DNA from 2 places in the Streptococcus jiangjianxini genome. Region 1 is predicted to be linked to the other one. Evidence: predicted binding sites of a transcription regulator. Region 1 holds the regulator's gene; the other holds the start of a gene.
The links. Region 1 encodes HrcA, which represses chaperone genes, less so after heat shock. Its sites were predicted from a motif close to TTAGCACTCNNNNNNNNNGAGTGCTAA; they were not measured.
Positions count from the first base shown of each region.

Region 2: groES (co-chaperone GroES) is a predicted target of HrcA. The motif match lies at 13,125-13,151, and genes of this name have one in related genera.

Region 1 is NZ_JBEHGL010000005.1:13,368-29,919, forward strand. Features, by position in the region: gene ABP870_RS03740 (DUF4153 domain-containing protein) at 1-1,245, opposite strand, end outside; gene ABP870_RS03745 (helix-turn-helix domain-containing protein) at 1,252-1,467, opposite strand; gene ABP870_RS03750 (DUF2975 domain-containing protein) at 1,485-1,952, opposite strand; gene ABP870_RS03755 (TIGR00266 family protein) at 2,215-2,967, shown strand; gene gltX (glutamate--tRNA ligase) at 3,294-4,748, shown strand; gene ABP870_RS03765 (hypothetical protein) at 4,852-6,168, shown strand; gene ABP870_RS03770 (sensor histidine kinase) at 6,165-7,493, shown strand; gene ABP870_RS03775 (response regulator transcription factor) at 7,490-8,254, shown strand; gene ABP870_RS03780 ((S)-acetoin forming diacetyl reductase) at 8,562-9,326, shown strand; gene ABP870_RS03785 (histidine phosphatase family protein) at 9,740-10,441, shown strand; gene ABP870_RS03790 (M15 family metallopeptidase) at 10,431-11,195, shown strand; gene ABP870_RS03795 (glucosaminidase domain-containing protein) at 11,197-11,793, shown strand; gene hrcA (heat-inducible transcriptional repressor HrcA) at 11,919-12,953, shown strand; gene grpE (nucleotide exchange factor GrpE) at 12,980-13,525, shown strand; gene dnaK (molecular chaperone DnaK) at 13,880-15,703, shown strand; gene dnaJ (molecular chaperone DnaJ) at 16,526-16,552, shown strand, end outside.
Region 2 is NZ_JBEHGL010000011.1:58,094-74,645, forward strand. Features, by position in the region: gene ytpR (YtpR family tRNA-binding protein) at 1-484, shown strand, start outside; gene ABP870_RS06330 (single-stranded DNA-binding protein) at 1,218-1,613, shown strand; gene ABP870_RS06335 (ThiF family adenylyltransferase) at 1,914-2,885, shown strand; gene ABP870_RS06340 (ABC transporter ATP-binding protein) at 2,886-4,526, shown strand; gene ABP870_RS06345 (Cof-type HAD-IIB family hydrolase) at 4,682-5,473, shown strand; gene ABP870_RS06350 (substrate-binding domain-containing protein) at 5,559-6,524, shown strand; gene ABP870_RS06355 (sensor histidine kinase) at 6,524-7,828, shown strand; gene ABP870_RS06360 (response regulator transcription factor) at 7,838-8,518, shown strand; gene ABP870_RS06365 (ABC transporter substrate-binding protein) at 8,511-9,812, shown strand; gene ABP870_RS06370 (PTS sugar transporter subunit IIA) at 9,983-10,423, shown strand; gene ABP870_RS06375 (PTS system mannose/fructose/N-acetylgalactosamine-transporter subunit IIB) at 10,514-11,008, shown strand; gene ABP870_RS06380 (PTS mannose/fructose/sorbose/N-acetylgalactosamine transporter subunit IIC) at 11,032-11,889, shown strand; gene ABP870_RS06385 (PTS system mannose/fructose/sorbose family transporter subunit IID) at 11,891-12,724, shown strand; gene ABP870_RS06390 (DUF202 domain-containing protein) at 12,748-13,038, shown strand; gene groES (co-chaperone GroES) at 13,203-13,487, shown strand; gene groL (chaperonin GroEL) at 13,612-15,234, shown strand; gene polA (DNA polymerase I) at 16,107-16,552, opposite strand, start outside.

The sequences.
Region 1 (16,552 bases):
AATCAGTGTCAATAATGTCCAAACGATCAGGACTGTAACGAACCAGCCAGAGATGAGACGCCGTGGCGTCAGTCCAAAAAGGTAGATGTAAATACCAAAGAGTTTCCAAGCAGCAAGAAGGGCGAAGATGAGAGAGAAAGTGAAAAAGATAGTTAGAAGGTATTTACCTATCTTTTGATCCCAGATGGGAGAAGATAGGAAAAAGTAGCTTGCAGCAAGTGTTGTGAAATTCAAGAGGGCTACGCGGACCAATTGCCAAAAACCAGAGACAGCAGTGTTAGAAGCTGCTTGTGGGCTAATTGTCTGCGCTTGAAACAGTGTTTGTAGATCAGCAAAAGCAAGTATTAGAAAGAGAGCATAAATAAGGCATAAGCTACCAATGATAATATAACTGCTGAAGGTGGGAAGAATCCTGTTGTGATCAAGTTTTTCTTGGAGTGCTTGATAGCTTTCATCGTTTTTTCTTCCTCTAATCAGTGGACCAAAAAGCAGTCCGTAGAGATAGGCACCTACAGGCAGAGATAAAATAGCGTAGCAAAGAAATTCGATGAAATGGTCGTACCAGCTGAACTGGAAGTAGGCAGCGTTCAACTGGTCAAACCAGTGATCAGTGACTAGTTTAAAATGCTGAGAGACGGCTTGAAGCTGGTTGATAGCAAAGGCAACTAGTAGAACTGCGACACCAATCGAGCCTAAGAGAGTCAAGGTAAATTGGGGATTTATTTTGGACTTGTTAGGCTGTTGAACACGAGGGTAACTAAGTATTTGAGAGCGAAGGCGAATGTTTTTGATAGGAATAGTCCAAAAGCCTCGCCAGGCATCTCTAAAAAAGAAGATACCAAATCTCCCTTGACTAAATTGCTTGTTGCGAGCTAGGACATAGTAGATGAAGGTTAGATGAAGTCCAAGTAGACGAAAGAAGTCAAAGTGAGCCTGAGTCCCCCAGATAGCGTATCCTAGCAATTGGAGAAGTAGGGAGCTAAACAGCAGCCTATCTTCTGGTGATTTTTCTTTGATGCTATCCAGATACACTTGATTTGGCTGGCTCCACTCGGTGATAATAATCATCAAAATCGCCGCTAAAATCAGGTAAATAGGGTTGTTATTAAAGAGATTGACAATGTAAAAATAGGCTGGAAGATAAGTAAGCTGTGCTCCGATTTTATAATGGTAAAAGTCTGAATCAGAGAGTTTTTTAAGGTACAGAGAGATAAGAGGTTTCTTGAAAGAAGAAGATTTTGTCACGTTTTGTTACTCACTTTCTGTATCAGGGACATACTCGATGATGTCACCAGGTTGACAGCCCAATTCGCGACAAAGAGCATTCAAAGTTGAAAAGCGAATGGCTTTAGCCTTGTTATTTTTTAAAATCGATAGATTGGCTGGGGTTAGGTCGATCAGTTCGGCTAAACGCCCTGCACTGATGTGTTTTTGTGCCATGACTAGGTCTAAGTTGATACGAATCATAAATGGCTTTTCCTCTCTTAGATAGTATAATCAACATCATTTTGTAGCTCAACAGCTTTGCCGAAAGCGTTTCGGATAACCCGGATAACCAAAGTCAGGGCGATGCCAGCTGCTGTGATTAAGAGCATGGGAATGTAGCAAGTTACCCCCATCAGAAAAGAAATGGCAGTAATGGCGGCAGCCTCCCATCCTAAGATTTGAAGACTGCGAACATTGAGCTCAATAAAAATAAGGTCTTTTCCAATTCTATTGACCAGTTGAAATAGATGATATAGGAAAATTAAGGAAAGCAAGCCAATACTATATCCTAAACATAGCATAGTTATGTAGCGTTGCGTGCCTTGCAGAAGCGGCGAAGGATAAATAATAGCTAAATCAACGACCCAAGTTCCCGTTGAAAGGAGAATAATAGCCCCTATAAAAAGAACGATTAAGCAAATTTTGGTTAAGATAATACTGAAATCTTCATAGCTGTTATGATTCATGATGACATCTCCTGAGTAATTTTGAATTTAGTATATCACAATTTTATCGAATATCAATAAAAAAATATCGTTTTTTAATAATTAATAATTGAATAACGATAAAAAGATGAACGATTAGCCTTACGATCTGATTAGCTTGTCAAATGATCAACTTATCAAGACGGTGTTGTGGGCGTTATTGTAAAGTCCTTGATTATCATTCTCAAGGCTGATGTTATCGCTTTTGTTATCTGTCATAATAGGGTGAATGGAGGATGTTATTATGGCAGATCAACGAATGACCTATCATATTGATAGTAACATGCAATTTCCTTTGGTGGAGATTGCTTTGGAGGCTGGAGAGTCTGTTTATTTGCAAAAAGGGAGCATGGTTTATCATACCCCAGGTGTTCAGCTAAATACTCGGCTAAATGGACGTGGGGAAGGTCTTGGAAAAATGCTGGGTGCGCTTGGGCGATCGATGACGTCGGGAGAATCTATCTTTATTACCCAAGCCATTTCGACAGAAGATAATGGTCGATTGGCTTTAGCACCTTCTATGCCGGGTCAAGTCATAGCGCTTGAATTGGGGGAAAAGCAATACCGTCTCAATGATGGTGCCTTCTTAGCATTGGACGGATCGGCTCAGTATCGGATGAAGAGACAAGCAGTTGGTAAAGCTTTCTTCGGAGGTCAAGGTGGTCTTTTTGTCATGACGACTGAAGGACAAGGAACGCTTCTAGCAAATACGTTTGGCTCGGTGAAAAAGTTGGAACTCTATGGAGAGAGTATGACGATTGATAATGCCCATGTTGTGGCATGGAGTGATACCTTAGATTATGATATTCACTTAGAAAATGGGTTTTTACAATCCATTGGTACTGGTGAGGGTATTGTCAATAGTTTTAGAGGCTACGGTGAGATTTATGTGCAAAGTCTTAACATTGAAACCTTCTCTAAAGTGGTAGGAGGACACTTTACTGTTGCTGGTAACCCTAATAGGGGTAAGGTAGATAGTTTTCTGGATTTGTTTTAAGGCTATCTGATGAGTTGAGTAAATAACTGGACTCTTTTTGTAACTAATACTCAATGACAATCAAAAGTAGTCTAAGCGACGCTAGTACAGGTAGAATGGGAATGCATCAGACCAAGTTAACATCTATTTTCATTGAGTATAAAGCGCATCTGGAGTGTTAATCGCTTAGAGAGAGATCAATTCAAGGTAAGAATTTTTATCAGAAATCTTCTGTCATTTTCTTAGCTGACCAAGCTGACTTGTGCTATAATGGTATGGATTGGCAAGGACAAAAGAATGTGTATTTGCCCAAAGCTATTGATAAAAAAATATTATAGGAGACAGACATGTCAAACGATATTCGTGTGCGTTATGCACCAAGCCCAACGGGTCTTTTACATATCGGTAACGCCCGTACAGCATTATTCAACTACCTCTATGCACGCCATCATGATGGTAAATTTATTATCCGTATCGAAGATACAGATCGTAAACGTCACGTTGAAGATGGTGAGCGCAGTCAACTCGAAAACCTTCGTTGGTTGGGGATGGATTGGGATGAAAGCCCTGAGACACATGAAAACTATCGTCAGTCTGAACGTCTAGAGCTTTATCAAAAATACATCCAACAATTACTGGATGAAGGGAAAGCCTATAAATCATACGTTACCGAAGAGGAATTACAGGCTGAACGCAAACGCCAAGAAGATGCGGGTGAGACCCCACGTTATATCAACGAATTCCTTGGCATGTCGGAAGATGAAAAGGAAGCCTACATCGCAGAACGTGAAGCCGCAGGCGTTATTCCAACGGTGCGCTTGGCGGTTAATGAGACAGCCATCTACAAATGGACGGATATGGTAAAAGGCGATATCGAGTTTGAAGGTGGCAATATCGGTGGTGACTGGGTTATTCAGAAAAAAGACGGCTTTCCAACCTACAACTTTGCTGTTGTTGTGGATGATCATGATATGAAAATCTCTCACGTTATCCGTGGAGATGACCATATTGCCAATACGCCAAAGCAACTCATGATCTATGAAGCCCTTGGTTGGGAGGCGCCTGAATTTGGTCACATGACCTTGATCATCAATTCTGAAACAGGTAAAAAACTCTCAAAACGTGATACGAATACTCTTCAGTTTATTGAGGATTACCGTCGCAAAGGGTATTTACCAGAAGCAGTCTTTAACTTTATCGCTCTTCTTGGTTGGAATCCTGGTGGTGAAGATGAGATTTTCTCTCGTGAAGAATTAATTAATCTCTTTGATGAACATCGCCTTAGCAAGTCTCCAGCTGCTTTTGATCAAAAGAAATTGGATTGGATGAGTAATGACTACCTCAAGAATGCAGACTTTGACAAGGTATTTGAGCTTTGCAAACCCTTCCTTGAAGAAGCTGGTCGTTTGACTGATAAGGCTGAAAAATTGGTGGAACTCTATAAGCCTCAGCTAACAGCTGCCGATGAGATTGTCCCATTGACGGACCTATTCTTCTCCGACTTCCCTCTTTTAACTGATGCTGAAAAAGAAGTGATGGCAGGAGAGACTGTTCCAACAGTTCTTGAAGCCTTTAAAGCTAAGCTGGAAGCTATGTCAGATGAAGACTTCCAGCCAGACAATATCTTCCCACAAATCAAAGCTGTTCAAAAAGAAACAGGAATCAAAGGGAAAAACCTCTTTATGCCAATTCGTATTGCCGTTTCAGGTGAAATGCATGGACCAGAATTGCCAAACACTATCTATCTGTTGGGTCGCGATAAATCTATTGAACACATTGACAACATGTTGCAAAGTCTTTAATAGCAGAAGAAGAGCGGGACTTACCTGACTCTTCTTTTCTAATGTTATCGACATTAAGAAAGAATATATGATGCTCACCGAATCATTCAGAAGGGAGGGATAGATGGAATTTTTTGGAATGGAACAGTACCTACTAGAATTCACAGCGATTTGGTTTATTTACCAAGATTTGAGACAGAGAAAACTAAACAAATATCACTTCCCTTTCTATTTAGTATTATCAATAGTCCTGGCAATTATCATCCGAGAAAATGTCTTTCTACCTCTATGGCTTACTTTTTTACTGCTGTCTTTGTTGGACCAAGAGAAAAGAACCATTTGTAGGCATTTATTTTATACTGGACTATCAGTAGTCCTTGTAGACTTACTCTTAAGGTATTTTTATATTTTTGTTGCTCCAACCTTATTAAGGGGAATTCATTTTCCAGCCTATTTAACCCCTTGGGTGACAATCATCATTTTCTTGCTCTTAATACCGATAATTAGAGCTTTGAGACGTCTCTTTCGGCTAGATTACCCAACCATTTTGAAAATTCCGGATAAACAGGTTCAACGTTATATTTATGGCATGAATGGTTTCTTTTTTCTTTATTATATTGTTCATTATGTGGTATTCTTTGATCATCCATCAGTGATGGCCAATTATGACCGTGTAACGCTTTTTGTTTCTGTTATGGTTATGGTTTATATGTTAACGCTTTTAAATCGAAAAGCTAGGGAACGTTATGTGTCAGATGTTGAGAGAGAAGAACAGCAATATTTGGTTAATTTGGAACAATACAGCCACCATTTGGAGGGCATTTATCAAAATATCCGATCTTTTAAGCATGACTATGACAATATCTTGATTAGTTTGAAGGATAGTATCTATTATGGGGATATTGATGAGATCAGAGATTCATTTGAAGAAGTATTGAAAAAATCCCAAGATAGAATGGAAGATGACGATTATTTATTCTACCAGTTGATTCCGATAGCCAATAATCATATTAAAATGGTTGTTACCAAGGATTTGTTGGAAGCGAAACGGTTAGGTGCTCAGGTTTCGGTGTTGCTACCTGATTCAGAAGATATTCCTATGCTAAATCAAAAGGATGTTATTACTTTGCTTCATCATATGCTGCAACTGGGGACCCATCATGCTAAACTCAGTAAAAAGCCAAGTTTAAGGCTAGTGATTAAAACAATTAAGAATGACTATGAAATAAGTGTTTCTTATAGCACGTCTGTAGAAACATTAGTCTCTGGCTGCCTGTCATTCGATCGTCAAAGTCCTTTTTTAGATAACATGGACAAAGGATCACACCATATCCAAAAGATTTTTCAAGATAACCCTAACCTTTCAAAGGCTTTTGCAAGTGGCTCTTACATGGCTAAGGATACCTTGATCATCCATTCAAATGAACAGGAGGAAGCATGAGCTCAGAGTTAATTAAGGACTTTTTAGCATTTGTGATCATGTGGATGATGTACTGGTTGATATTTCTCCACATTAGCGATATCACTATCAAAAAACGGTATTTATTCCCATTTGCTTTTTTGCTTATTATCCTTAACTACTGTTATCGATTAGAGACCTCTCCTTTTATTTTTAGTGTGTTTTTGGCCATTTATTACTATCGAAATCCAAAGGAAAGTTTTTACAAATATATCTTTTATAGTTTATTTCCGGTTGTGACTGTGGATATTTTTGCTAGAGCAATGGCTTTATACCTGCTGTCGCCGCTGCTAGACATCAGCCCTGAAGTGCTTAGTAAAGAATATGCTCTATTATACATTAGTTACGGTGCTGTCTTTCCTACCTATTACTTTTTGAATAAAACCTTAAACCTTAATTTCAAATATATCCAAAAAGGGTCGACGGCTAAAAAGAATTTTTTGTCGAATAGGTTTAGTTGCCTTTTACTGAGTTATTATGGTATTTTTACCTATAGTGTTTTAGCAAGGCGTTTATTTCCAAACTCGTTTAATTTTTGGGATTACCGTCAGCAGATTCTGCTTATTTACATGTTCCTATATTTCTGGTTATTGTCCGAAATTAATCATGAAGCAAAACTAGAAATGGATCGCAAACTGGCAGCGGCCAAGGCTGAAAAAATCAAAGCGCTAGAGGATTATAACCAGCATATTGAAAAGTTACATGGCGATATTCAAAGTTTTAAGGAGCATTATGAACGATCTTTTAACACTTTGCGTACGTTCATTAATAAGGGCGATTTGGAAGCCATTCAAGCAGCTTACGGGAAGCTGATTGAAGGACGAGAAATGAAAGTTGACCGTTCGCAATACGAATTAGGACGTTTAGCTAATCTAAAAGTCTCTCCCATTAAAAGTATTTTATCAACTAAGATGATTGAGGCTCAAAGCCAAAATGTTGAAGCTTTTTTAGAGATTCCAGATGTGATAGATGAGATTTATCTGGATGTTTTGGATATGGTTATTGTCTTGTCTGTCTTTTTAGACAATGCCATTGAAGCCGCCAAAGAATCTCGCAGACCGCACATCAGCGTTGCTTTCTTTAAGAGAGAAGGCAGTCAATTACTCGTTGTTGAAAACAGCATAAGCAAGGATAGTGTTGATATATCTAAAGTATTTCAAAAAGGGTACTCGACCAAGGGACCAAATAGAGGGATAGGTTTAGCCAATGTTCGACAGATTTTAGAGAACTATCCGGAAACCGTCCTATCTACCAAGATGGGACATCATAGCTTCACCCAAATTCTAGAAATGAGACCAGAGCCATGAATATTTTTATCTTAGAAGACAATGTCTGTCAACAAGAACGATTATTGGGAACGATCAAAGAGATATTAAAAGAAGAAAACTTATCTACACGTCATTTAGCAGCTTATAGCAAAGCCTCAAAGCTACTCGAGAACGTCAAAGAAAGAGGCAGTCATCAGCTCTTTTTCTTTGATATTACGATCAAAGATGAGGCTCGTAAAGGCTTGGAAGTTGCCTCAGAGTTGCGTCAGATGGACCCTAACGCAGTGATTGTCTTTGTAACAACACACTCAGAATTCGCCCCCATCAGTTTTAAATATAAGGTTGCTGCTTATGATTTCATTGATAAGATGCTGGATCCGGATGATTTCAAAGATCAGGTTCGCGACAGTATTTTGTACACTGCTAGTCTATCCAAAGGGGTGCAGACGGAAATAGAGTATTTTGATTATAAATCTGCTAAAGCACAAGTTAAAGTGCCCCTTCATGACATCTTGTATTTTGAAACCTCGCAAACGGCACATAAAGTCATTTTAAGGACGAAAACAGAACGTCTAGAATTTTATGCTAGACTTTCAGATATTGAAAAAATGAGTGATAAATTCTACCAAAGTCATCGATCATTTTTAGTCAATTTAGACAATGTGAGTGGTGTTGATAAGATTGAACAATTAGTTTATTTTGAAAATGGGGAGTCCTGCCTAGTCTCACGTTTGAAAGTCAAAACCTTAATCGCGAAATGGGAAAATAACATTTCAGGACGAAAAAATGACATTTCATGATTTTTGACTGGTTAAATTTAGGTGATGTGATAAACTAATACGTGTAGAGGCGAGGAACTCTCTCTCTTAAAAATTGACTGTTCGATACATTTCAATAATCTCCAACCTCGCTTCCGATTTAATCTCCTTTCTAGTTTTAATCTCCTAATTTAACTAGAAGTAAAAAACCTGTCATTCGTGGCAGGATTTTTTTGATTTTATCAATAAGTCAGTGTCAAAATAGTGTTGGTACCAATAAAAACGCTTGCCTTTTTTTTCAATAGTTTTATAATGGGTGTCATAGCACATAAGAAAAGAGGTACGATCTATGAATAAAGTTGCTATTGTTACTGGTGCTGGGCAAGGCATTGGCTTTGCTATTGCGAAACGTCTCCATGCAGATGGGTTCAAAGTGGGGATCTTGGACTATAATGAAGAAACAGCCCAAAAAGCTGTTGAGGCGCTATCTTCCAAGGATGCTTTGGCAGTAGTGGCAGATGTTTCCAATCGTGATGAGGTGTTTGCAGCCTTTGATAAAGTTGTTGAACACTTCGGAGACTTAACGGTTGTGGTTAATAATGCTGGGATCGCACCGACAACACCTCTTGATACCATTACCCCTGAGCAGTTTGAACGCACTTTTGCGATTAATGTTGGTGGAACTATTTGGGGTGGTCAAGCAGCACTCAAGCACTTCAGAGCCCTAGGGCACGGTGGGAAGATCATCAATGCGACTTCTCAAGCTGGCTGTGAAGGAAATCCTAACTTGACGGTCTACGGTGGTTCTAAATTTGCGGTTCGTGGTATCACTCAGACCTGGGCTAAAGACTTGGCGGCAGAAGGTATTACTGTAAATGCTTATGCACCAGGTATTGTCAAAACTCCTATGATGTATGATATTGCGCATCAGGTTGGTAAAAATGCTGGAAAAGATGATGAATGGGGCATGAACACTTTTGCCAAAGATATTACCTTGGGACGCTTATCAGAACCTGAGGATGTTGCCAATGCTGTTGGTTTCCTTGCGGGAGAAGATTCTAACTATATCACAGGTCAAACGATTGTTGTTGATGGTGGTATGGTCTTCCACTAAGAAAATCTCTTGATGAAAAGGTCGTTCAAATTGGATGGTCGTTTTATGCTTACTAAAACGATCAGTCAAGATGTTATTTAAATAAAAAGTTAAAAACCTGTCACTTATGGCAGGTTTTTCTGGTAGGTAAAAAGCTTAAGGAAGCTGTCAAATGCCTGAGGAAAGTTTTGGTTTGGGAAAACAGTTTTTGGATTAAGCTGCCATTTTTAGGTAAGAAATGCATGATAATGTCCCTGAAAAAGAGGGAAGAGTCGTCCTGCTGGACAGCTGTCATAACAGTGATTTGAAAAAATGTATGTGTCAAAAAAATTGTTACCTGTATTTTCTTCATGCCTAGGGCGTGCTTAAGAGAGTTGCTGTCTATCGCATTGTTACTATCTTATGGTATAATGTAGGGAAGAATGGAGGTTAGCATGACAGAAACGAAATTGTATATTGCAAGACATGGAAAGACGATGTTTAATACGATTGGTCGCGCACAGGGTTGGTCTGATACTCCTCTGACGGCCTTTGGTGAAGAGGGTATCCGAGAACTCGGTGTAGGTTTGAAAGCATCCGGTATTCCTTTCAAAGCGGCATTTTCAAGTGATTCTGGGCGTACCATGCAGACCATGGAGATTATCCTTCGTGAAACAGAAAATGAAAGTCTTCCCTATAAACGCGATAAACGTATTCGTGAATGGTGTTTTGGTAGTCTTGATGGCGGTTATGATGGTGACCTTTTCCAGGGTGTTCTTCCAAGAACGGTTGCCTTTGCAGATGGTCGTTCATTAGATGAAATGCCTTACCCCGATATTGCTCAAAGTATCGTGGAAGTCGATACAGCCAACTGGGCGGAGCCTTGGGATGTTTTAAGCAAACGTATCTACGACGGTTTTGAAGCTATGGCTAAAGAAATAGAAAGCCAAGGGGGAGGCAATGCTATTGTGGTCAGTCATGGTATGACTATCGGTACGTTTATATGGTTGATTGATAACAATCAAGAAAAACAGCGTATTGAAAATGGAAGTATCTCAGTCGTGACCTATAAAGATGGTCAATTTAGTATTGAAGCTGTAGCAGACTTATCTTACCGTGAAAAAGGAAGAGAGATCATCAACGCAAATGAGAAGTAAGTTAGGGAAATCGTCTCTAGTCATTTTGGGACTCGCTTTTTTAGTCTTAGTCGGTGGGCTATTCTGGTTTAGAAGTCAAGGAGACTCCCAAAGATCCACTGGAAGTAGGAGAATCGAGCCAGCCGAGCAAGTTTCTGAAAAGAAAAAAACACCAAAGAAAACATCGCAAATTTCAGACTTGCCCAAGGTCTCGCCTTCTGATTGGGAGCTAATTTTGGTGAACCGTGATCATATCACACCAGAGCTAAATCCTGATTTAGAGACGGTTGACAACATCACTGTGGATAAGCGAATTGCTGAAAATGTTAGAGCCTTTCTAAAAGCAGCCCAGGAAGTAGACCCTGCTTTTCATTTGATTTCTGGTTACCGCAGTGTTGCCTACCAAAAGGAATTGTTCCAATCATATGTAAATCAGGAAAAGGCTAACGATCCTAGCTTGAGTGATCAAGAAGCAGAACAATTAGTCAAAACCTATTCCCAACCAGCGGGAGCTAGTGAACACCAAACTGGTCTCGCTATTGATTTGAGTACTGTGGATGCTTTGAATCAAGCGGATAAGGCTAGTATGGAAAAAATTCATCAAATGGCTCCTGACTATGGGTTCGTCCTTCGTTTTCTAGAAGGGGAGACGGCCTCTACCGGTGTTGGCTATGAAGATTGGCATTTTCGATTTGTGGGTAAAGATTCTGCGCGCTATATGACTGAGCACGGCTTGACTTTGGAAAATTATATTAAGCAATTGGAGGAGAAATAGAGTGAGACGACGTTTTAAATTTTCATTTTTTATTAGTCTTACCATTGCTTTTGTATTGATTGGCATCTTGCCACTTGTTTTGAATTACCGAAGTTTATCGGCAGAGAAAAAAGTTGCAACTGGATTGGACAATGAACGATTTATTGAAAAAATTGCTCCTGAAGTTCAAGAGTTGTCAACCTATTATGGAATCAGACCATCTGTCCTAATTGCTCAGGCGGCTTATGATTCCAATTTTGGTCAAAATTTATTAGCTGCTAAGTATCATAATTTATTTGCGATTCCTGCCCAACCCGGTGATGATAGTATTCGTCTGAAAAATATGGAACGCAACGAAGGTAATGTTAGTGAAGTTGAAAGAGATTATGCTATTTACCCCTCGTGGAATCATGCTTTGGAAATTTATTTAGCAGGACTCAAGGATGGTAGTCTAGCCAATAAAAATTTGTATAAAATCTTAGCAACCGCTTCGAGTATTAGTGTAGCTACTCAAGCATTTTACCGCTATGATTTCACGCACGATGATGATTATGCTAATCAATTGGAACAGATCATTAAAGAATATAACCTCGAAAAATACGATAAACAGACAAATTAGCACTCTATAAAAAGGAGTGCTAATTTTTTGAGTTTTTCTCTTGACTTCTTCAACTAGAGGTGTATAATTAGAATTATAAATTAGCACTCTACAAAAAGGAGTGCTAAAGCGTAAAGGGAGGTTCCATGATTACACCAAGACAAAATGATATTTTGAACTTAATCATCGAAATGTTCACCCAAACGCATGAACCAGTCGGTTCTAAAGCATTACAAGGTTCGATTGATTCTAGCTCAGCAACTATTCGTAATGACATGGCTAAGCTAGAAAAACTTGGCTTTCTGGAGAAAGCCCATACGTCTAGTGGTCGCTTACCGAGTCGAGCAGGCTTTCAATATTTCGTTCAAAACTCTTTGAGATTGGAAAGTATCGATGAGCAGGATGTCTATCAGGTGATTAAAGCTTTTGATTATGAAGCTTTTCGTCTAGAAGATATTTTTGCTACAGCAGGTCATCTCCTAGCTGATTTGACAGGCTATACTTCTGTGATTTTAGATGTGGAGCCTAAACATCAGCGATTGACAAATTTTGAAGTCGTACAATTATCCAATCATGATGCACTAGCAGTAATGATGTTGGATGACTCCAAACCAGTTACAGTTCAATTCGCTATTCCTAAGAATTTCTTGACCAAAGATTTGGAAACCTTGAATGCCTTGGTTAACGAGCGCTTTCTTGGTAAAGCAGTTCTTGATATTCACTACAAGCTCTTGACAGAAGTGCCGCAGGTCATCCACAAGTACTTTAGCACTACAGATAACATCTTGGACTTATTTGATTACATTTTTCAAGGACTTTTCCGTGAGACTATCCTTATTTCTGGCAAGGTAAATGCTTTAAGCTATGCGGATTTAGCGACTTACCAGTTCTTGGACAATGAGTCTAAGGTGGCTATTGAAATGCGTAATCATTTGACGGAGGAAGAACCGACCACTATCCAGGTGGCAGATAGTAGTGAACCCGCCCTTGCTAATCTAACCGTCATTCGACATCAGTTCCTGATACCGTATCGAGGTTTTGCTCTCTTGAGTTTGATCGGACCTGTCGAAATGGACTATCGACGTGCGATTAGCCTGATTAATGTGATTAGTCGAGTCCTAGCTTTGAAGTTGGCTGATTATTATCGCTATTTAAGTGGTAATCATTACGAAGTTAATTAAGATATAGAATAAAAAGAGGTGACGCTGTGTCAGAAGATATTAAAAACGAAGAAATCGTTGATGAAACGATTGACAATGAAACCGACACTGAAGAGATTGTTGATGAAACTGTCGAATCAGAAGAAGCTACTGAAAAATCAGAATTAGAATTGGCCAATGAACGTGCCGATGAATTCGAGAATAAGTATCTGCGTGCACACGCGGAAATGCAAAATATTCAACGACGTGCTAGTGAAGAGCGTCAAAGTTTACAACGCTATCGCTCACAAGATTTAGCTAAAAAAATCTTGCCAAGTTTGGATAACTTGGAACGTGCCTTAGCCGTTGAAGGCTTGACAGAAGATGTCAAAAAAGGACTTGAAATGACACGTGAGAGCCTACTACAAGCCTTTAAAGAAGAAGGTGTCGAAGAAGTTCCGATGGATGTATTTGATGCCAATTACCATATGGCTGTCCAAACCCTACCAGCGGATGACGACCATCCAGCAGATACTATCGCAGAGGTCTTCCAAAAAGGCTATCAACTGCATGACCGATTGTTAAGACCGGCCATGGTGGTGGTTTACAACTAGCTATTTCTGATGGTTGCTAAAGCAATTCATCAGAAAACGGCAAACGCTATGGCGAATTGCCTAAGCTGCTTACTAGCTCGCGATTAAAATAAATGCGGCTTTAATCGCTCACGTCGTAATAAACGACTTGACCGCAACGTCGTAAAACTATAAAGTAATCAAAAGGAAAGCAAGTCCAAGGCTTGCTAGTATGATAATTTCCACTGTGATGAAAGTAATGGCAGCTCAAGTTACTGTTACGAAAAGGGCTTTGAATCCAACGCTTCAAAGTAGGCAATGTGATGACATTCAATTGTCGACACGTCCCAAGTACAGAAGGAAATTATCACAAAAATAAAGTAAAAGAGGAAAAAAATGAGTAAAATTATTGGTATTGACTTAGGTACAACTAACTCAGCTGTTGCAGTTCTTGAAGGAACAGAAAGCAAAATTATCGCTAACCCAGAAGGTAACCGTACAACACCTTCAGTTGTTTCATTTAAAAATGGTGAAATCATCGTTGGTGATGCTGCTAAACGCCAAGCAGTTACAAACCCAGAAACGATTATCTCAATCAAATCAAAAATCGGAACTTCTGAAAAAGTAGCTGCTAATGGAAAAGAGTACACACCACAAGAAATTTCAGCTATGATTCTACAATACCTTAAAGGTTATGCTGAAGATTACCTTGGTGAAAAAGTTGAAAAAGCTGTTATCACAGTTCCAGCATACTTTAATGACGCACAACGCCAAGCAACAAAAGATGCTGGTAAAATTGCTGGTCTTGAAGTAGAACGTATTGTTAACGAACCAACAGCGGCAGCGCTTGCTTACGGTCTAGATAAAACAGATAAAGATGAAAAAATCTTGGTATTTGACCTTGGTGGTGGTACATTTGACGTTTCTATTCTTGAGTTGGGTGATGGTGTCTTTGACGTACTTGCTACGGCAGGTGACAACAAACTTGGTGGTGACGACTTTGACCAAAAAATCATTGATTTCTTAATCGCTGAATTCAAAAAAGAAAACGGTATTGACCTTTCATCAGATAAAATGGCGCTTCAACGTTTGAAAGACGCTGCTGAAAAAGCGAAAAAAGACCTTTCAGGTGTCACTCAAACCCAAATTAGCTTGCCATTTATCACAGCAGGCGACGCTGGTCCTCTTCACTTAGAAGTCTCATTGTCACGTGCTAAATTTGATGATTTGACAAGTGATCTTGTAGAACGTACGAAAATTCCAGTTCGTCAAGCCCTTTCAGATGCAGGCTTGTCAGTATCTGAAATCGATGAAGTAATCCTTGTTGGTGGATCAACTCGTATTCCAGCTGTTGTAGAAGCTGTGAAAGCTGAAACATCTAAAGAACCAAACAAGTCAGTTAACCCTGATGAAGTTGTTGCAATGGGGGCTGCTATCCAAGGTGGTGTGATTACTGGTGATGTGAAAGACGTTGTCCTTCTTGATGTGACACCGTTGTCACTTGGTATTGAAACAATGGGTGCGGTCTTTACAAAACTAATTGATCGTAACACGACAATCCCAACTTCTAAATCACAAGTCTTCTCAACAGCAGCAGACAACCAACCAGCCGTTGACATTCACGTTCTTCAAGGAGAGCGCCCAATGGCAGCAGATAACAAGACTCTTGGACGTTTCCAATTGACTGATATCCCTGCAGCTCCTCGTGGTGTGCCTCAAATCGAAGTAACATTTGACATCGATAAAAACGGTATCGTTTCTGTTAAAGCTAAAGATCTTGGAACTCAAAAAGAGCAACACATCGTTATCAAATCTAACGACGGACTTTCTGAAGAAGAAATTGATCGCATGATGAAAGATGCTGAAGCCAATGCTGAAGCAGATGCTAAACGTAAAGAAGAAGTTGACCTTAAAAATGAAGTTGACCAAGCTATCTTTGCTACTGAAAAAACAATTAAAGAAACTGAAGGCAAAGGCTTTGACACAGAACGTGATGCTGCTCAATCAGCTCTTGATGAATTGAAAGCAGCTCAAGAATCTGGCAACCTTGACGATATGAAAGCTAAATTAGAAGCTCTTAACGAAAAAGCACAAGCTCTTGCTGTTAAAATGTATGAACAAGCTGCCGCTGCACAACAAGCAGCAGGTGGAGCAGAAGGAGCAGAAAACGCAGACGCATCAGGTGACGACGTCGTAGACGGAGAGTTTACTGAGAAATAAAGACGTCTGGGGACGTTTTTATCCCGAGCTTGAAAATTCGAAAGCGAGGCGAGTTAAGAAGGGCTACTAAAGTAGCTCTTCAGGTAATGGTTACCGCTATGGCGACTTGCTTAAACGCCTTACTAGCTCGAAAAGCAATTATTATCGAATCGCTTTTCTCTCGTCGTAACATGCCTGGTGGGTAGTTTTATGGCGTGAGTCTAGAAACTAGAGCCAACGGTTAAGTTGCTTAAACAAAAAGGCGAAATGCATACAGTATCTAGCGTTGTAATAATACATCCAATCACAGAGGTTGCAACCCAGCCTCTGTTTTTGGGTAAACAGCGACAGCAAGGCGGTCGAAGACCGCCAGAGACAGACAAGTCCGTTGTAATGAGGGGTGGCAAAACCTAGGCTTGCCCAAAAGGAATGGAACGCCTTTAGTGATAGCTTCCGCCCACGTCACCTAAGGAACTTGTCCAAAAACAACACCTTTATAGAAAGGAATACAAGTATTCTTAACTGAATATGGCTGCTAGAAGTATTTCATTCACCAAAGAGTTGAAATGAGTGCGTCTGTGACTCTGTGAAAACAACTTCCTAGGCGCATTCGTCGTCTGTGGGATACCTATTTTTTAGGAATTTAATAGTACCTTTACATAGAAAGGAATTGAACCCGTCTAATGTATGCGGGAAACTTGTCTCCATTTTAACTTTACAAGAAAGGAACTAAATTGAACGCGAGCGGAAAGCTCGGAAAAAAGATAAAACTTCTAGTGTCTACGACACGTCGGCGTTTTCCTATTTTTCAATCGCTTTCTGATCGCTCTTAGTATCTTAATTATGAACAATACTGAATTTTATGAACGT
Region 2 (16,552 bases), on a different contig from region 1:
GAACATTTTTGAAGCGTCCAGCTTGGTTAAGATTGATGGACGCGGCCAGGTCTTTTTGACTGAGGAGCAGGTAGCTGTTTTAAATGCTGAATTAGCCAAAGAAGGATTTTCAGAAAAACTTATCGCAGATAACACCCCAAAATTTGTGGTTGGGCAAATTGTCGAAATGATGGCCCATCCAGATAGTGATCACCTCAACATTTGTCAAGTGCAGGTAGCTGAAGATGCTATCGTGCAAATCGTAGCTGGTGCGCCTAATGCGGCTGTCGGGCTTAAAACGATTGTTGCTTTGCCAGGGGCTATGATGCCAAGTGGGAGTTTGATTTTCCCAGGTAAACTACGCGGTGAGGAAAGCTTTGGAATGATGTGTAGCCCACGAGAACTAGCATTGCCAAATGCCCCCCAAGTTCGTGGCATTATCGAATTAGATGACACTGCAAAGGTTGGCGAAGCGTTTGATGTAGAGAAGCATTGGCAAGTATAATGGAAAAGAACTGGGAGCCCAGTTCTTTTTGTGTTGCGTCAATAATCTTCTTTTTTCAACCAGATATAGATAAATTGAAGAAAGTTGATGTCTTTGTAAGATTTAAGATTGGAGACTGAAAAAGGTGCGAAGTACAGCTGATTTTCTAGATTGAGGTGAATCATAGCTGATAATTCTTTTATGCTGTAGACTGTTTTTTGAGCAAATTATTGGCTGTCAAAGGATTTTTCAAAAACTTGTTTGAGAGCGTTGTCAGTGGCATTGGTAAGTCCCTCCTTTTCCGACGTCGTTGTTTTTGATTATGGTAAGTTGGTCATCAGTTTTTAACGGCCAATGAAAAGTTTTTAAATCTATCAGGAACAATAGACCCCATGACATTATGGTAGCAGATAAGGGCAGAGGATTAAACAGTTGAACTTTCTGAGATATCTAAGCTAACTTTAATTTGGCTAATGTTTGAATGAACGTTAGCAAGTAACATATCAGTATTATGGCCAATAGCAGTTATCGTATTTGTCTGCGCTAGAAATTGGCAGTTGAGACCAAAAGCAGCACTGAGCACTAAGCTACGTAGTTTTTTCAGATAGCTACGTTAGATCAAAAATAAACTAATGCTGAATTTTTCTCCAAGTTTGTACCAATAATTGAGAATAAAACTCTAAATCTACCATAATATCTCCTTTTTCTTTAGCTTGCCAAAAAATTCCCGAATAAATAGTTAGGAGGAAATCTTATGTATAATAAAACTATTTTAATCGGTCGTTTGGTGGCAACACCAGAGGTGGTGAAAACTCCCAATGATAAATCTGTTGCGCGTGTTACCGTTGCAGTCAATCGTCGTTTTAAGGGTAAGGATGGTGAACGTGAAGCAGACTTTATCAATGTGGTCTTTTGGGGACGTTTGGCAGAAACTTTAGCCTCTTATGGTACTAAGGGCAGTTTGATTTCATTGGATGGTGAGCTGCGTACGCGTTCTTATGAAAAAGATGGGCAAAGGCACTATATGACAGAAGTCTTGGGACAATCGTTCCAATTACTCGAAAGTCGTGCCCAACGTGCCATGCGTGAAAACAATGTGGCAGCGGATCTGGCTGACCTTGTCCTTGAGGAAGAGGAGTTGCCGTTTTGATGAATCAATACAACCTAATGATATAGTTGTTGATTTTAAACTAGTCGTTAACACATTTGGAGATATTAGCTAATGCTAAAATCGAAAAAATCTAATTTTTATTAAAAATATATTGACAGAATATTCTATAAATGATAATATACACCTATTAATGATTAAGGAGGAAAACTGATGGAAATTCATGAAACTGATGTTGTCATTTCAGAAGTAGAAATTAACATCTGCGTTGTCAACAAGTAGTCTCGTTTCAGTCTAGGGTAAGTTCCTAGACTTTTTTGTAAATATTTGTAGGAGATTATAATGAGTTATTTTAGGTTGAAAAAAGAGTTAAACTGGTCATTTAAGGGAGGGGAGATTATTGTTTATGAAGGGAATCGAGAACTTCAATTGGCGATTAGTACAGATAACAATACAAAAGTATTTCAATTTTTAGACTTTCTGTCAGAGTTTAAAGATCGCCAAGACATAGAAAACTATTCTGAGTTATCTAGTATTGAGAAACAAGATATTCTCAATTATTTACTAGATAAACATTTTCTACAACGATTTGACAATCCTATCAATTTGAATCGATCTGATTTATTTTTAAATAGTTTTCCTGACACTGACTTTCGAGAGTTTAACTGTTATAGAAAATCTGTCAAAATAGTGATATTAGGCTTGGGGACAGTAGGAAGCCATATTCTAGATGTTTTAATTAGAATGGGATTCCAGCAATTTATTCTAATTGATGGTGATAAAGTAGAGGAGAAAAACCTAGGGGCTCAAGCTTATTTTACAACTGACATTGGAATGTATAAAGTAGACGCTTTAAAGGAGCGTTATACAAATCTTGCTCAGATAGTAACCTCCTCTACCTACGTTAGTTCTTTATCTCAGCTATCTGCTCTAGCTGGGGAATTAGGGTCACAAGATATCATTATTAATGCCGCGGATGATTACACCTTAATGTATAACCTAGCGCAATCAATTATGCAAAAGCAGCTTCCTTGCCCGGTTATCGAATCAGGATATGGCCCTCTACTCCAAACAGCTTATGTCATCAATTCTTATGATTCAGCTAAATTAATGTGCGATTATATCCAAAAGAGCTTAGAAGATACTAGGAAGCATATTAATGAAAATAGCGGTAGTGTTTTAAATGGTTACATGTCAGCTTTTATGGTGGGACAACTAATTCTTGCCCCTTTTGTTAGTCAAAACATGACAGTCGCCGAATATAACTTTTATAATAATCACTTACTTTGGAAAGAAAGTCTAAGAGGGAAATAGATGTTTTTTTATTTAAAGAGAAGATATAAAGAAAACTTGCTTTTATTAGCCGTTATTATAGTCTCAATTATTTTAAAATTAAGGTCAGCATTTTTGACAGCTGAGGCTTTTAATAGCTTGTTAGCTGGAGAAACCGATAGTTTTCTTTCTAAAGTTATTCTGTGTGCTAGTCTATATTTTGGCTATGTTGTATTATTTGCCTTTCAAACTTGGTATGATGTGTTTGTTAGACAAAAAATGATTGGAGATATTCGTAGCGACATATCGTCCAGCTATGCGATGTACCGGCCCAACCAATCTTCCGAATATACCAGTGGTAAGATGGTTTCATGGTTAACAACTGATAGTGATCGAATTAGCAATGAGGGCTTTAAGAGGTTATACACGATCGTGGAAGCGATTATTGAAGTGTTATTATCTGTTTTTGCACTAGCCTTCCTCAACTGGAAATTAATGCTAGTTATTGTAGCCCTCGCTATTATCAACCTTATTTTACCTAAACTAGCAGATAAAAAATTGGCTTCTGTCTTTGGAAAACTAACGCTGAGTCAAGAAAATTTTACAGCTAGTATCGCCAATCTTTATAATGGTTTTACTTGTCTCTTCTCACTCAATAAACAAGATTTTTTGGTTTCCAAATCAGATAAAGAAATTCAAAGTATTCAAAAATCTGAAATTGATAGTTATAAAATTGTTGGTGTGGCAACCTTTTTAGCAGCATTTGGTAATGTTTTAGGACAAATTGGAAGTTTAATGATTTCAGGTATTTTTGTCGCACAAAAAATGTTAACATTTGGTGATATTCTTTCTGTTTCAAATATTAGTGTTAATATTTTCAATGGTGTTAGCAACCTCTCTTCCAATATTATAGAAATCAAAGCAGCCTTCCCTATTTTTGAAAAGCATCAAAAATTCTTTAATGCCAGCAAAGAAGAACAGCTGAATGACAATATGAAACTGAAAAATGTTCGCTTAAATACTAAGTTAGAGTTGAATAGGGTTAATCTGACCTTAGGCAATAATGAGATACTTTCTAACGCTAGCTATATGTTTAAAAAAGGTAAAAAATATTGTATCGTTGGACCTAGTGGTACAGGAAAGTCAACCCTTTTAAAATTGCTAACTGGTAGTTTAAACTATGATTCAGGAACGATAGAACTTGATGGTCAGGTGTTGAAATCCATAAATGGTAGTAGCTTACGCTCTCAAATAACCTATGTTGAGCAAACGCCTTATATTTTCAATGGAACCATACGTGAAAACATTACTTTAAATAATGATTTTTCTGATGAGGAAATAGAATCAGTGATTCAAAAAGTTTGTCTAACTAATGAAATCAATCAACTAACCAAAGGATTAGATACCTTAATTGGTGAAGGAGCGTTAGATTTATCTGGTGGGCAAAAACAACGCATTTCACTAGCAAGGGCTATTCTCAATGGTAGTCAATTCTTATTATTGGATGAAAGTACTTCAAGCTTAAATGCAGCTTTAGCCCAGTCAATTGAAAAAGAACTTCTTTCTGATGATACCTATTCCCTTATTGTTATTACACATCATCTTTCAGAGGAAATGAAGCCTTATTTTGACGATATTATTAGCTTGGAAAATGGCAAGCTGGTATCTCAAGCAACCACTTGATAGATTCCTATGTTAAAAAAAGAAATAGGTATTATACCCACAACTAAAACATTAAATAGAGAGACTAGATTGGACCTTTATCTAGTCTTTTTTGATGACAATCGTCACTGGTAAGCCTTTTCAAAAAATGCTAAACTGCTAAAAAGGAGGTATTTATGGTCAAGATTATTTTTAGCGATATTGATGGAACGTTGATTAATGATCAATTACAGGTAACGCAGCGCACTCGAGATGCGATTGTGTCTGCTGTCGAAAATGGTAATCTTTTTGTTCCTGTTTCAGCCCGAATGCCTGAAGCCATTAAACCAATTATTCGAGACTTCTTACCAAAAACACCAATCATTTCTTACAATGGTGCCTATATTCAAGATGAAAATGGTCAAGAGATTGCTTCTTCACCGATGGTAACCGATATGGGAATCACTATTTGTCGGTATTTAGAAAAAGAGCATCCAGGTATTGCTTGGAATGTTTATAGTGGTGAAAAGTGGTTATCACAAGATCGTTCCAATAAATGGATTTCTAGGGAAGAAGATGTTGTGGGTATCTCTTCTCAAGAGGCGGCACTTGATGATTTGAACTCACTTAGGGAGATTCATAAATTATTATTGATGGGAGAACCGGAAGAGATTTTAGCAGTCGAGGCAGTTCTGAAACAAGGCTATTCAGACCTTTCTATTTCAAAATCTTACCCTTATTATTTAGAAATTATGGCAGCGGGAATTCAGAAAGGACGAGCGGTTGCTCGCTTGGCTGCTCACTATGACGCCAATCTTCAAGAGGCATATGCTTTTGGGGATAATTTCAATGATCTTGACATGTTAGAGGCGGTAGGTAATGGCTATGTCATGGCAAATGGGCCAGAGGCGGTTAAGCAGGCTATTGGAAATGTTGCAGCAGATAACAATAGTGATGGGATAGCTGAAGTTTTGGAAAATATTTTATAGGGGTAAGAACTAATACTACCCCTTTTTATGCTTCTCAAAAAATGCTATAATTTTCACAAAAATACCAAAACGTGATAGGAGTAAGATGCGATCACTCAGAAACATAATCGGCCTTTTAATCCTCTTGATGCTTACTGTATTAGTCTCTGTCATTTATATTAATCAGCAGATTGAAACAACAGTGGCGAACCGTTTGAGAGTCGGAACGACTTATATGACTATGAATAATCCTTTTTATGAAGTGATTAATGCGGAAATTGAAAAAGAAATTACTGAACAAGGTGGTGCTGTCTTCACAAGAGACCCTGCCCTAAGTAGTAAGAAACAAGTTGAGCAGATTCAGTATTTTATTGATCAAGAAATGGATGTCATTATCCTGAATCCTGTCAAAAGTGATGATGTAGCCATTAAGCGGATGGTTCAAAAAGCTGAAAAATCTGGTATCAAGGTTATCGTTGTTGACAGCCAGCTATCTGATAAGGTAGCTGTCACGTCAACAATCGTGTCAGACAATTATCAGGCAGGCGCTTTACTGGCAGAAGATTTAAAATCTCGAAAAGATAAAGCAGATATCTTAATTTTAGAGCATCGAGATGCAGTGTCAGGAAATCAGCGAATTAAGGGCTTTACGGATAACATTGCTTCTGACAAACGCTTTAGGATTGTTTCAAAAGAAGAAAGTCTCGGACAGACGGAAGTTGCCATGCCAGTCGTTGAACGTGTGTTACAATCTGGAAAATCCTTTGATGTGGTGATGGCATTAAATGACCTTGCGGCGATCGGAGCTGTTGCAGCCTTGGATAAAAATGATATCGAAAAGTCAGTTCTTATCTATGGTGTTGATGGAGCTCCTGATATGAAAAATTTACTGGCAACGACAGATGATGTTACAGCCACGGTAGCCCAGTCTCCGTTGGCTATGGGGCATAAGGCTGCTCAACTAGCCTTGATGATTTCAAAAGGAAAAACAGTTGATTCCAAGGTTGTTATTCCTGTGACATTGATTACCAAAAAATCAATAGGTAACTATGATTTAAGAGGGTGGCAGTAGTGAGACGATTGAAGTTAGTTCAAATTAGCAAGTATCTCCTTGTCTTTATCAATTTTATGGCCGTTATTTTCTATGCCTCTGTCTATCTTTTTTCCACACAGATCATCATTAATCAAGGTGATAGTCATGCTTTGTTGGAACAGATGGAGAGTATCCCATACAGACCAGATTTTATCTTTATATCAGCAATATCTTTATTTTTTGTTTTGATGGGGTTGATTTTTTACAGGGATTATTTAAGAACTCAGAAGCCAACTGACTTTTGGGATAAGTGGGTAGCTTGTGAATTGCTGGTAACCTTGTTTTTACTGGTCAGTTTGCAGTTTTCCTATAATGGCTTTCTATTATTGGTTTTTGCGGATGTCTTCTATCATTCCAGAGACATGTATACCCTGCTAGAGAAGCGATATTGGCTTGTCTTTATCCTATTAAGTTTTGGTCTTCTCTTGGTGACTGATGTCAATGTTTTATCGACCATTATGCCTTTACCGGCTATTGACACGTACATTAGTTTTTTACCTGTTTATTTAAGGATTTCATTGATTTTCATTAAAAATTTACTAACGTCTTTAAATCTGATTGTCTTTATTATTTCCTTAATTTCCTACATTATGTTTGCCATCAGTGAAAAGCATAATCTGGAAGAGGAGGTTCGTATGGTTTCTCAGGTTAATGCTGAGTTAAATAGCTATGTGGCTTTGACAGAAAAAATCACAGAAGATAGGGAGCGAAAACGTATTTCTCGTGAGATTCACGATACGCTCGGTCATGCGCTGACGGGTATTTCTGCAGGGATTGATGCTGTTAGAGTTTTGATTGATATTAATCCTAGTAAGGCTAAGGAACAACTAAGCAGTGTGTCGGAGGTTGTTAGGGAGGGGATAGTTGATGTAAGGCGATCCTTGAACAAATTACGTCCTGATGCTTTAGAAGGTCGTACGCTCAAAGATGCCTTAGGGAAGGTTATCAAAGAGTATCAAGAGGTCTCTCGGATTGATATTGCATTTTCCTATGAATGGGAGACCATCGATTTGAGCGTTGCTGTAGAGGATATTATTTTCCGAGTAGTGCAAGAATCCATAACCAATTCTGTTCGGCATGGCCATGCCAGCAAGGTGATCATCCATCTCTACGAAGAAGAGGATTTTGTGATGTGCATTCAAGATAATGGTGTTGGAGCTGATGAGATTACATTTGGTTATGGCTTGATGCAGATGCGGGAACGTCTGGCTATTATTGGTGGTCGGATTGCTTTTAATGGAAATGATGGTTTTAAGACAATCATTCATATTCCCAAAGGATAAGGAGTTACTATGATTAAGGTAATGATTGCAGACGATCAAGAGCTAATTAGAGAATCTTTAAAGATTGTGCTATCTGCTCATGAAGATATTAACGTTGTGGCTTCGGTGGCAGATGGCTTTGAAGTGTTGGAGAAGATTAACAAAGAGCTTCCTGATGTTATTCTAATGGATATTCGTATGCCAAAGATGGACGGAGTCATCTGTACTAAAGAAGTTAAAAGACAGTTTCCTAATGTAAAAATTATCATTTTAACGACTTTTGACGATGATGAATTTATCTTTTCTGCGCTTAAATACGGTGCTTCAGGTTATCTTTTAAAAGGTGTTTCTATGGATGACCTATATCAAGCCATTCAAACGGTTCATAATGGTGGCGCTATGATTAATCCTGATATCGCTACTAAGGTGTTTAAAGCCTTCTCTCAAATGCCTCAGCAGGAGAACACGATACAAGTCGATGAAACAGAGCTTTCGAATTTGTCAAAAGCAGAATGGCGGATTATCCAACAAATTGGCTTTGGTTTATCGAATAAAGAAATTGCGCAAAAGTTATTTCTTTCAGAAGGTACAGTGAGAAATTATTTATCAAATGTCTTATCTAAGTTGGCGCTACGTGATCGTACCCAATTGGCTATCTGGGCGGTGCAAACAGGTGTAACTACTAGACAGTTGGAGAATTTAGATGACTAGGAGAAGACGGATAAATCTGGCAGTGATTTTTGTAATCACATTACCCTGCTTGTTTTTACTGTTGTCATGGATGGAGCGTCCAAGAAAGGTTACGCTACATTTAGGAATCCATGAAGGGTCGAGTTGGGATGTTCCACAAGGACAGAATAATCGTGTTTTGGATGATATTATCAAACGGTTTGAAAAGGCTCATCCAGGTGTCGATGTTGTTTATGAAAGCGGTATTCGAAAATCAGATTATTCTGATTGGTTATCTGGAAAAGTTGCAGCTGGTCAGCAGCCAGATGTTTTTATGATTCCTGAAAATGATTTTAACCTTTTAACGTCTATAGGTTCTTTGAAGAGCCTAGACGCTTTAGTGAAACAAGACATTAATACAAATGATTTCTACAATGTTTCTTATCAAGCAGGACAGTATCATGATAAGCAATTCGCCCTTCCTTTTGAGAGTAATCCTATTATGATGTGTATTAATAAGGACCTCTTGAAGAAAAGTGGTTTTGAGGTTCCTGATGCCGACTGGTCTATTTCTGATTTTTATAAGATAGCAAGGTCAGCAACTAAGGACACAGATAGTGATGGGCAATTGGACCAGTTTGGTATCGTGGGTTACAATTGGAAAAATGCGATGGCTGCCTATAGTAATCAGATGTTTTCTGAAGATGGTAGTCAGATTCATTTGAATACTAATAAGACAAAAAGTGCGATGGATTTAATGATGAAATTGGATGCTTTATCTGGAACACAAGAGGTTACATCACAAGATTTTGACCAAGGAAAGGTTATTTTTCGACCGATGACGATGGCAGAATATCGCACTTATAAGCCCTACCCCTATCATATCGCCAAATATTCAACATTTGAATGGACCTGTGTCCCCATGCCGAGTGCTGATAAAGATGTTAAAGCCACGCAAGTTGATAGCTCACTTTTTGCCCTATCTTCTCAAACCAAGCATACGAGATTAGCTTGGGAACTCTTAAAAATACTGACTTATGACGAGCATTCTCAACAAGAACTCGTCAAGCAGTCTCAAGGAATATCGGTTCTAAAGGATGTTATGGCTTCAGAAGATACGAGTGATATTTTACAAGAGGATAATTTTGGTACTGATTCATTAAGAGTTTCAACAGTCGATCACATGATGACAGATGGGTTTAATCAACCCAAGTTTAAACGCTTCAATACTGTTTATGAAGAAGCGGACTATCTCTTAACCAAATCCTTGTTAGAAGAAACCGTAGACACTGATTTAGCTATTATTGAGAAGAAATTACTACAACGTTTAAGATAGGTAAGACATCATTAGAGTTATTCTAATGGTGTTTTTGAGTACACTTGCGACTGATATGACAAATGTCATTTTTTATGATGACAATCGTCCACGAAGAATCATGACATCTGGCAATTAAAAACCGCTTTCAAAAGTTTTAAAATGAAAGAAGAAAAAAGGAGACGAAAGCTATGAAATACTTAATTCTTGTCAGCCATGGTGGATTTGCAGAAGGTTTGAAAACCTCCTTAGCGATGTTTGCCGAAGATAAAATCGATCACGTTATCGCGGTTGGTCTAAAAAATGGCTCTTCGGTTGATGATTTTGCGAAAGACTTTCATCAAGCAGTTGATCATCTTACCACAGATGATCAGGTAGTTGTTCTTGCAGACATTGTTGGTGGAAGCCCCCTAACGACAGCATTAGGTGTTTTAGAAGAAAAAGAATTACTCCAAACAGCGACTGTTCTGGGAGGAATGAACCTACCTATGGCAGTTACATCTGTCGTCATGAAAGATTCCCTTGAGGGGGATGATTTTGTAGCAGCTGTTTTGCCAGAGGCACAGACAGCTTTGCAGGAATTCAAAGTTGCTACAACTTCCACTAATGACGAAGAAGATGATGATATTTGATAGTCAGTTGACTGTTTTGTAATATGATGAAAAAAATGCTTAGACTCGTTTGGTCTATTTTTGAAGATAAAAAGAAAAGAGGAAAATATTATGTCAGTTTCATTTGTACGTATTGATGACCGTATGATTCATGGTCAAACCGTAACCCGCTGGGCCAAAGAATATCCTTGTGATGGTCTCATTGCCGTTAATGATGCAGCAGCAGCTAATAAAGTTCTGACACAAGCTTATAAAGGTGCTTCTGATAAGAAAACATTTGTCTGGACAGTTGATGCTTTTGGTCAAAAATCGCAAAAAGTTTTGGATTCAGATACACGTTATTTTGTGATTACAAAAAATCCATTAGACATGAAAAAACTACTAGTAGATCAAGGGTTTGTTCCAGGAGATGTTAAAGAAATTATCGTTGGTCCAGCTAATGATCGTCCAGGAGCTATCAAACTTGGTAATAACCAATCGATTACTCCAGAAGAAGCAGCAGCAATAGAAGAAATTGAAAAAGCAGGCTATCGTGTAAAATTCCAACTGCTACCAGATGTCTCTATTGGGTATTGGTCAGATTTTAGAAGTAAATTCGGTTATTAATGATTTTAAGAAGGAGATAAACGATGACAATATCATGGTTTCAAGCTGCCTTACTTGGGCTATTTGCTAGTCTAGCATCTATGCCAGGGATGGGTGGTTCAAGTATTGGTAACTACACACTCGGTCGTCCCCTAGTTGGAGGACTTGTCTGCGGTCTCATTTTGGGAGACTTGAAATTGGGGATTGTTTGTGGCGTAGCGATGCAGTTGGTTTATATCGCCTTGGTAACGCCAGGTGGTACGGTATCTGCTGACGTGCGTGCGGTGTCTTATATCGGTATCCCACTCGCTATGGTAGCTATTACCGCACAAGGTATTTCTGCTAGCTCAGGTGAGGCTGCTGACCTCGCCAAATCAATGGGAACTCTTGTAGGAACGATTGGTACCGTTCTTTTCTATGGTACAGCAACGATGAACTTGGCTTGGCAACATATTGGTTGGAAGGCTGTTGAAGAAGGAAACTTCAAAAAACTTTACATGGTTGACTGGGGACTTCCTTGGATCTCACATTTCCTTTTCTCATTCTTACCGACACTCATCATGTGTAAATTAGGGGCGTCAGCTGTAACAGCTCTCCAATCAGCACTCCCTATGGACGGTATTGCTATGAAAACCCTCTTTACTGTTGGTGCTCTTCTTCCATGTGTAGGGATTGCTATCCTTCTTAAACAATTGGTTGAAAAAGTTACAGACTTTATTCCATTCTTTGTCGGATTTACGTTGGCTGCTTCATTGGGCTTAAACTTGGTAGCAAGTGCGGTTATTTCTCTTATCTTTGCCCTCTTGTTCTATGAAATTGACATGGCAAAATTGAAGGCAAATTCGCGTCTGGTTGCAGCGGTAGCAGAGTTAGAAGATGACGAAGAAGAGGAGGATATTTAGGATGACTGGTATGAAGAAAATTTCTAAGAAGACGTTGACTAAGTCTTTTCATCATTGGTATTATGGACACTTGACTTGCTTCTCTCAAGAGCATATGCAAACGTTTGGTTACTTGACATCCATGCTTCCAATTATTGAAGAACTGTATGATGACAAGGAATCTCAAAAGAATGCCATGCAAACCTATACAGCATTTTTCAATACCGAACCACAGCTTGGAACAGTTGTTGTCGGTGTGACTGCGGGCCTTGAAGAGGCGCGTGCGAATGGTGAGCCAGTCGACGATGAAGCTATTAATGGGATGCGTGCGGGTCTTATGGGACCAGTGGCAGGTATTGGTGACTCGCTAATTGTCGGAACCTTGATTCCTGTTCTTTTAGGGATTGCGCTAGGTCTTTCAACTGGCGGCTCCCCAGCAGGTGCTATTTTCTATATCGTTGTTTGGAACTTGCTAGCTTACTTTGGGATGCGTTTTGCTTACTTTAAAGGTTATGAGCTTGGGGATAAAGCAGTAGAATTCCTTGTAGGACCTCAAGGAATTGCCATTCGTAAAGCTATCGGAATTGTCGGTGGTATGGTTATTGGTGCGGTTGCTGCGACCTGGGTGTCTGTGAAAACAGCATTTAGTCTAGGTAGTGCTAAAAACCCCTACCTTGTCTTGCAAGATCAATTGGATGCTGTGTATCCAGGGTTATTGACAGCTATCTTTATCGTTTTTTGCTGGTGGTTAATGGCGAAGAAAAACATGTCACCTATTAAGGTAATGCTTCTTTTGGTAGTTATTGCTTTTGTTGGTGTGCTTGTCGGATTCTTTGATCCAGGTCTATCTTACTAACTAACTATAAGGAGTAAAATCTGATGACGAATCAAAAAATGATTAAAGGTTATGAGACAGAGATAGCCTATCAAAAACATATGATTGACAATTTAGGACGGTGGTTCTCGCTCTTCTTTATTGTGTCAAGTATCGGAGTCGTTTTGTTCGCCCTCTTTCATCAGGTTAATCTATGGGTAACGGCTTTAGGTCTCGTCTTAATCATTATTGGTAGTATAGGTATGCTATTATTCGGCTACGGTATCTATCGAGGTAAGAAAAATGTCTCGAAAGTCATCGAAGATTTTGAAATCAAACTTAGTCAATTAAAATAAGACAATGAAACGCTGAAAACATTTTAGTTTTTAGCGTTTTTATTTTGACTATTTTTGACCAAGTGCTATAATAGTTTTTGTAATAGCTAGCACTCTAGTATCCAGAGTGCTAATGCAGTTTATTTCGAAAGCTATTATGAAAATAATCCTTATGGAGGCATATGATGTTAAAACCATTAGGCGATCGTGTGGTCGTGACTTTTGAAGAAGTAAAAGAGAAATCAGTTGGCGGTTTTGTGCTAGCAGGTGCTTCTCACGAAGCAACTCAGACAGCAGTTGTTGTAGCTGTAGGACAAGGTGTTCGCACACTTAATGGCGATTTAGTAGCGCCAAGCGTTGTTGTAGGAGATAAGATTTTAGTTGAAAATGGTACAGGGATTGATGTCAAAGACGGTGATGATCACTTGTCAATCATCCGTGAGTCAGATATCGTTGCGATTGTAGAATAAGAAAGAATAGAAAGGAGAGAGGGTTAGTTCGTATCGGTTGAAACTGAATACGGGCTACGGACGGCTGCAAAAAGAAAAACACTATTTTGTTATTGTCCGTTTGATGCCCTTTATATCTTAAATTATGGCAAAAGATATTAAATTTTCAGCAGATGCACGAGAAAGTATGGTGCGTGGTGTTGATATTTTAGCAGATACAGTTAAGGTAACACTTGGTCCTAAAGGACGCAATGTCGTTCTTGAAAAAGCTTTTGGTTCACCACTTATCACAAATGACGGTGTAACCATTGCTAAAGAAATTGAACTAGAAGATCATTTTGAAAACATGGGGGCCAAATTAGTCTCTGAAGTGGCTTCAAAAACGAACGATATTGCTGGAGATGGTACCACGACAGCAACTGTCTTGACACAAGCAATTGTGCGCGAAGGACTTAAAAATGTGACGGCAGGTGCTAATCCCATTGGAATTCGCCGAGGTATTGAAGCCGCAGTTGCTGCCGCAGTTGCTGATCTTAAAGAAATCGCTCAACCTGTTTCTGGTAAAGAAGCGATTGCCCAAGTTGCAGCGGTATCATCACGCTCTGAAAAAGTTGGGGAATACATCTCTGAAGCTATGGAGCGCGTGGGTAATGACGGTGTTATTACTATCGAAGAATCTCGTGGTATGGAAACAGAACTTGAAGTGGTTGAAGGAATGCAGTTTGACCGTGGTTACTTGTCACAATACATGGTAACTGATAATGAGAAGATGGTTGCTGATCTGGAAAATCCATTTATCTTGATTACAGATAAGAAAATTTCAAATATCCAAGACATCTTGCCACTTCTTGAAGAAGTTCTCAAAACTAATCGTCCACTTCTTATCATTGCTGATGACGTTGATGGCGAAGCTCTACCAACTTTGGTTCTTAACAAAATTCGCGGAACGTTCAATGTTGTAGCAGTCAAAGCGCCAGGTTTTGGTGATCGTCGTAAGGCTATGCTTGAAGATATCGCTATCTTGACTGGCGGAACAGTTATCACAGAAGACCTTGGACTTGAACTTAAAGACGCAACAATGCAAGCTCTTGGACAAGCAGCGAAAATTACTGTTGACAAAGATAACACGGTTATTGTTGAGGGAGCAGGTGAAGCTTCGGCTATCGCCAATCGTGTTAACTTGATTAAGTCTCAATTGGAGACAACAACATCAGACTTTGACCGTGAGAAGTTACAAGAACGTCTTGCTAAGTTAGCTGGTGGTGTAGCTGTGATTAAGGTTGGTGCAGCAACCGAAACAGAATTGAAAGAAATGAAGTTGCGAATTGAAGACGCCTTAAATGCAACACGTGCCGCAGTGGAAGAAGGTATCGTTGCTGGTGGTGGAACAGCACTTGTTAATGTGATTGACAAAGTAGCTTCTCTTGAACTTGAAGATGATGCAGCAACAGGACGCAACATCGTTCTTCGTGCGCTTGAAGAGCCAGTTCGTCAGATTGCCTACAATGCGGGCTACGAAGGCTCTGTTGTTATTGACAAACTTAAAAATAGCAAAGTTGGAACAGGGTTCAATGCTGCAAATGGTGAATGGGTAGACATGATTGAAACAGGAATCATTGACCCTGTTAAAGTAACCCGTTCAGCCCTTCAAAATGCAGCCTCAGTTGCCAGCCTTATCTTAACAACAGAAGCTGTTGTCGCAAACCAACCAGAACCAGAAACCCCAGCAATGCCAGCAGGCATGGATCCAATGGGTGGAATGATGTAACAGTTGAAAAGAATCTGAGATATAGTGTCTCAAATCAGGTTGAAGAAAAATATCCAAAATGGACTTTTTCTTCAACCTTTTGTGTTTTCTTTTGAAAAAAGGCTCATTGTCAACTGTAGGAGGTTAACTTATAGCTAACACCGAGAGAGAATCAGATTGGTTCTCTTTTTTAGGTTCGAAGCGAGACAAATACGCTTTTTAGGTTTTCAAAGTTTCGAAAAATCTAAAGAACTGAGCTCGGTGACTTTGATAAGCTTGTTGGCGACCTTGAATTAGGATAAATGCTTACGGTATTTTCAATTTTATTTCTGACCTTGAAGAAGTTTAAAAAAACTGTGCGAAAGATGGAGGTGCTGTTGTTTAAGTGCTTTTCAATCAGATCTAAAAACGTATGTGATTCCTTCTTCTGCTACTAAGATTTTGTTCTGTTTAGCAAGTAACTATACAAAAAACAAACCTCCAAAAAGGAAGTTTGTTCAGTGTCTGGTTAAGCCTGCTGTTTATCTGCAACATTTCCTACGTCAATGCTTGATTCGAGAATGAGAAGGATTAAGAAAACTAACCTAAAGTCGCTACTAGATGCTACTAGATAGACCTGTTAACCTGATGTCGGTAAGTCGGAAATCTATGATAGCGGCAAATAGTAGAAGAAACACGTAAAAGTGTCATTGATGGAGAAAACTAGCGTTTTGGGAATTTTTTATCCCTTGGGCATATCATATAAGGATAACTCATGAGAAGAAAGACTTTGTATGGGTTTCTCGGCTGGTGAAGTAAGCGTGACTGACCAAAACCTAGCCTCTAAAGCCCCCAGCATGACTGATAAAAATCCATCGAGCAGATTGCCCCTCGTAGGAGATGATAATGCTTATCTATTTAGCCTCGTACCAGGTTTTTCCGTATGATTCTTCGGCTAGAAGGGGAACCGTCATCTCAACGGCTGCTTCCATAACTTCTTTGACCAAGGTTTGGATTGCAGAGATTTCATCCTCAGGAACCTCCAGTACGATCTCATCATGCACTTGAAGGAGCATTTTGGTTTTGAAGTTGCCGTCTATTAGAGCTTTGTCTAGGTTAATCATGGCAATCTTGAGAATGTCCGCAGCACTTCCTTGGATAGGAGAGTTAATAGCTGTCCGCTCAGCGAAGTTACGCACATTGAAGTTGCGTGAATTGATGTCTGGTAATTCGCGACGGCGTTTGAAGAGGGTCTCAACGTAGCCTTTATCCTTGGCTTCTCGAACGACAGTTTCCATGTAATTCTTGATACCAGGGTAGCGTTCAAAATAGGTTTCGATGTAGTCTTTGGCTAATTTGC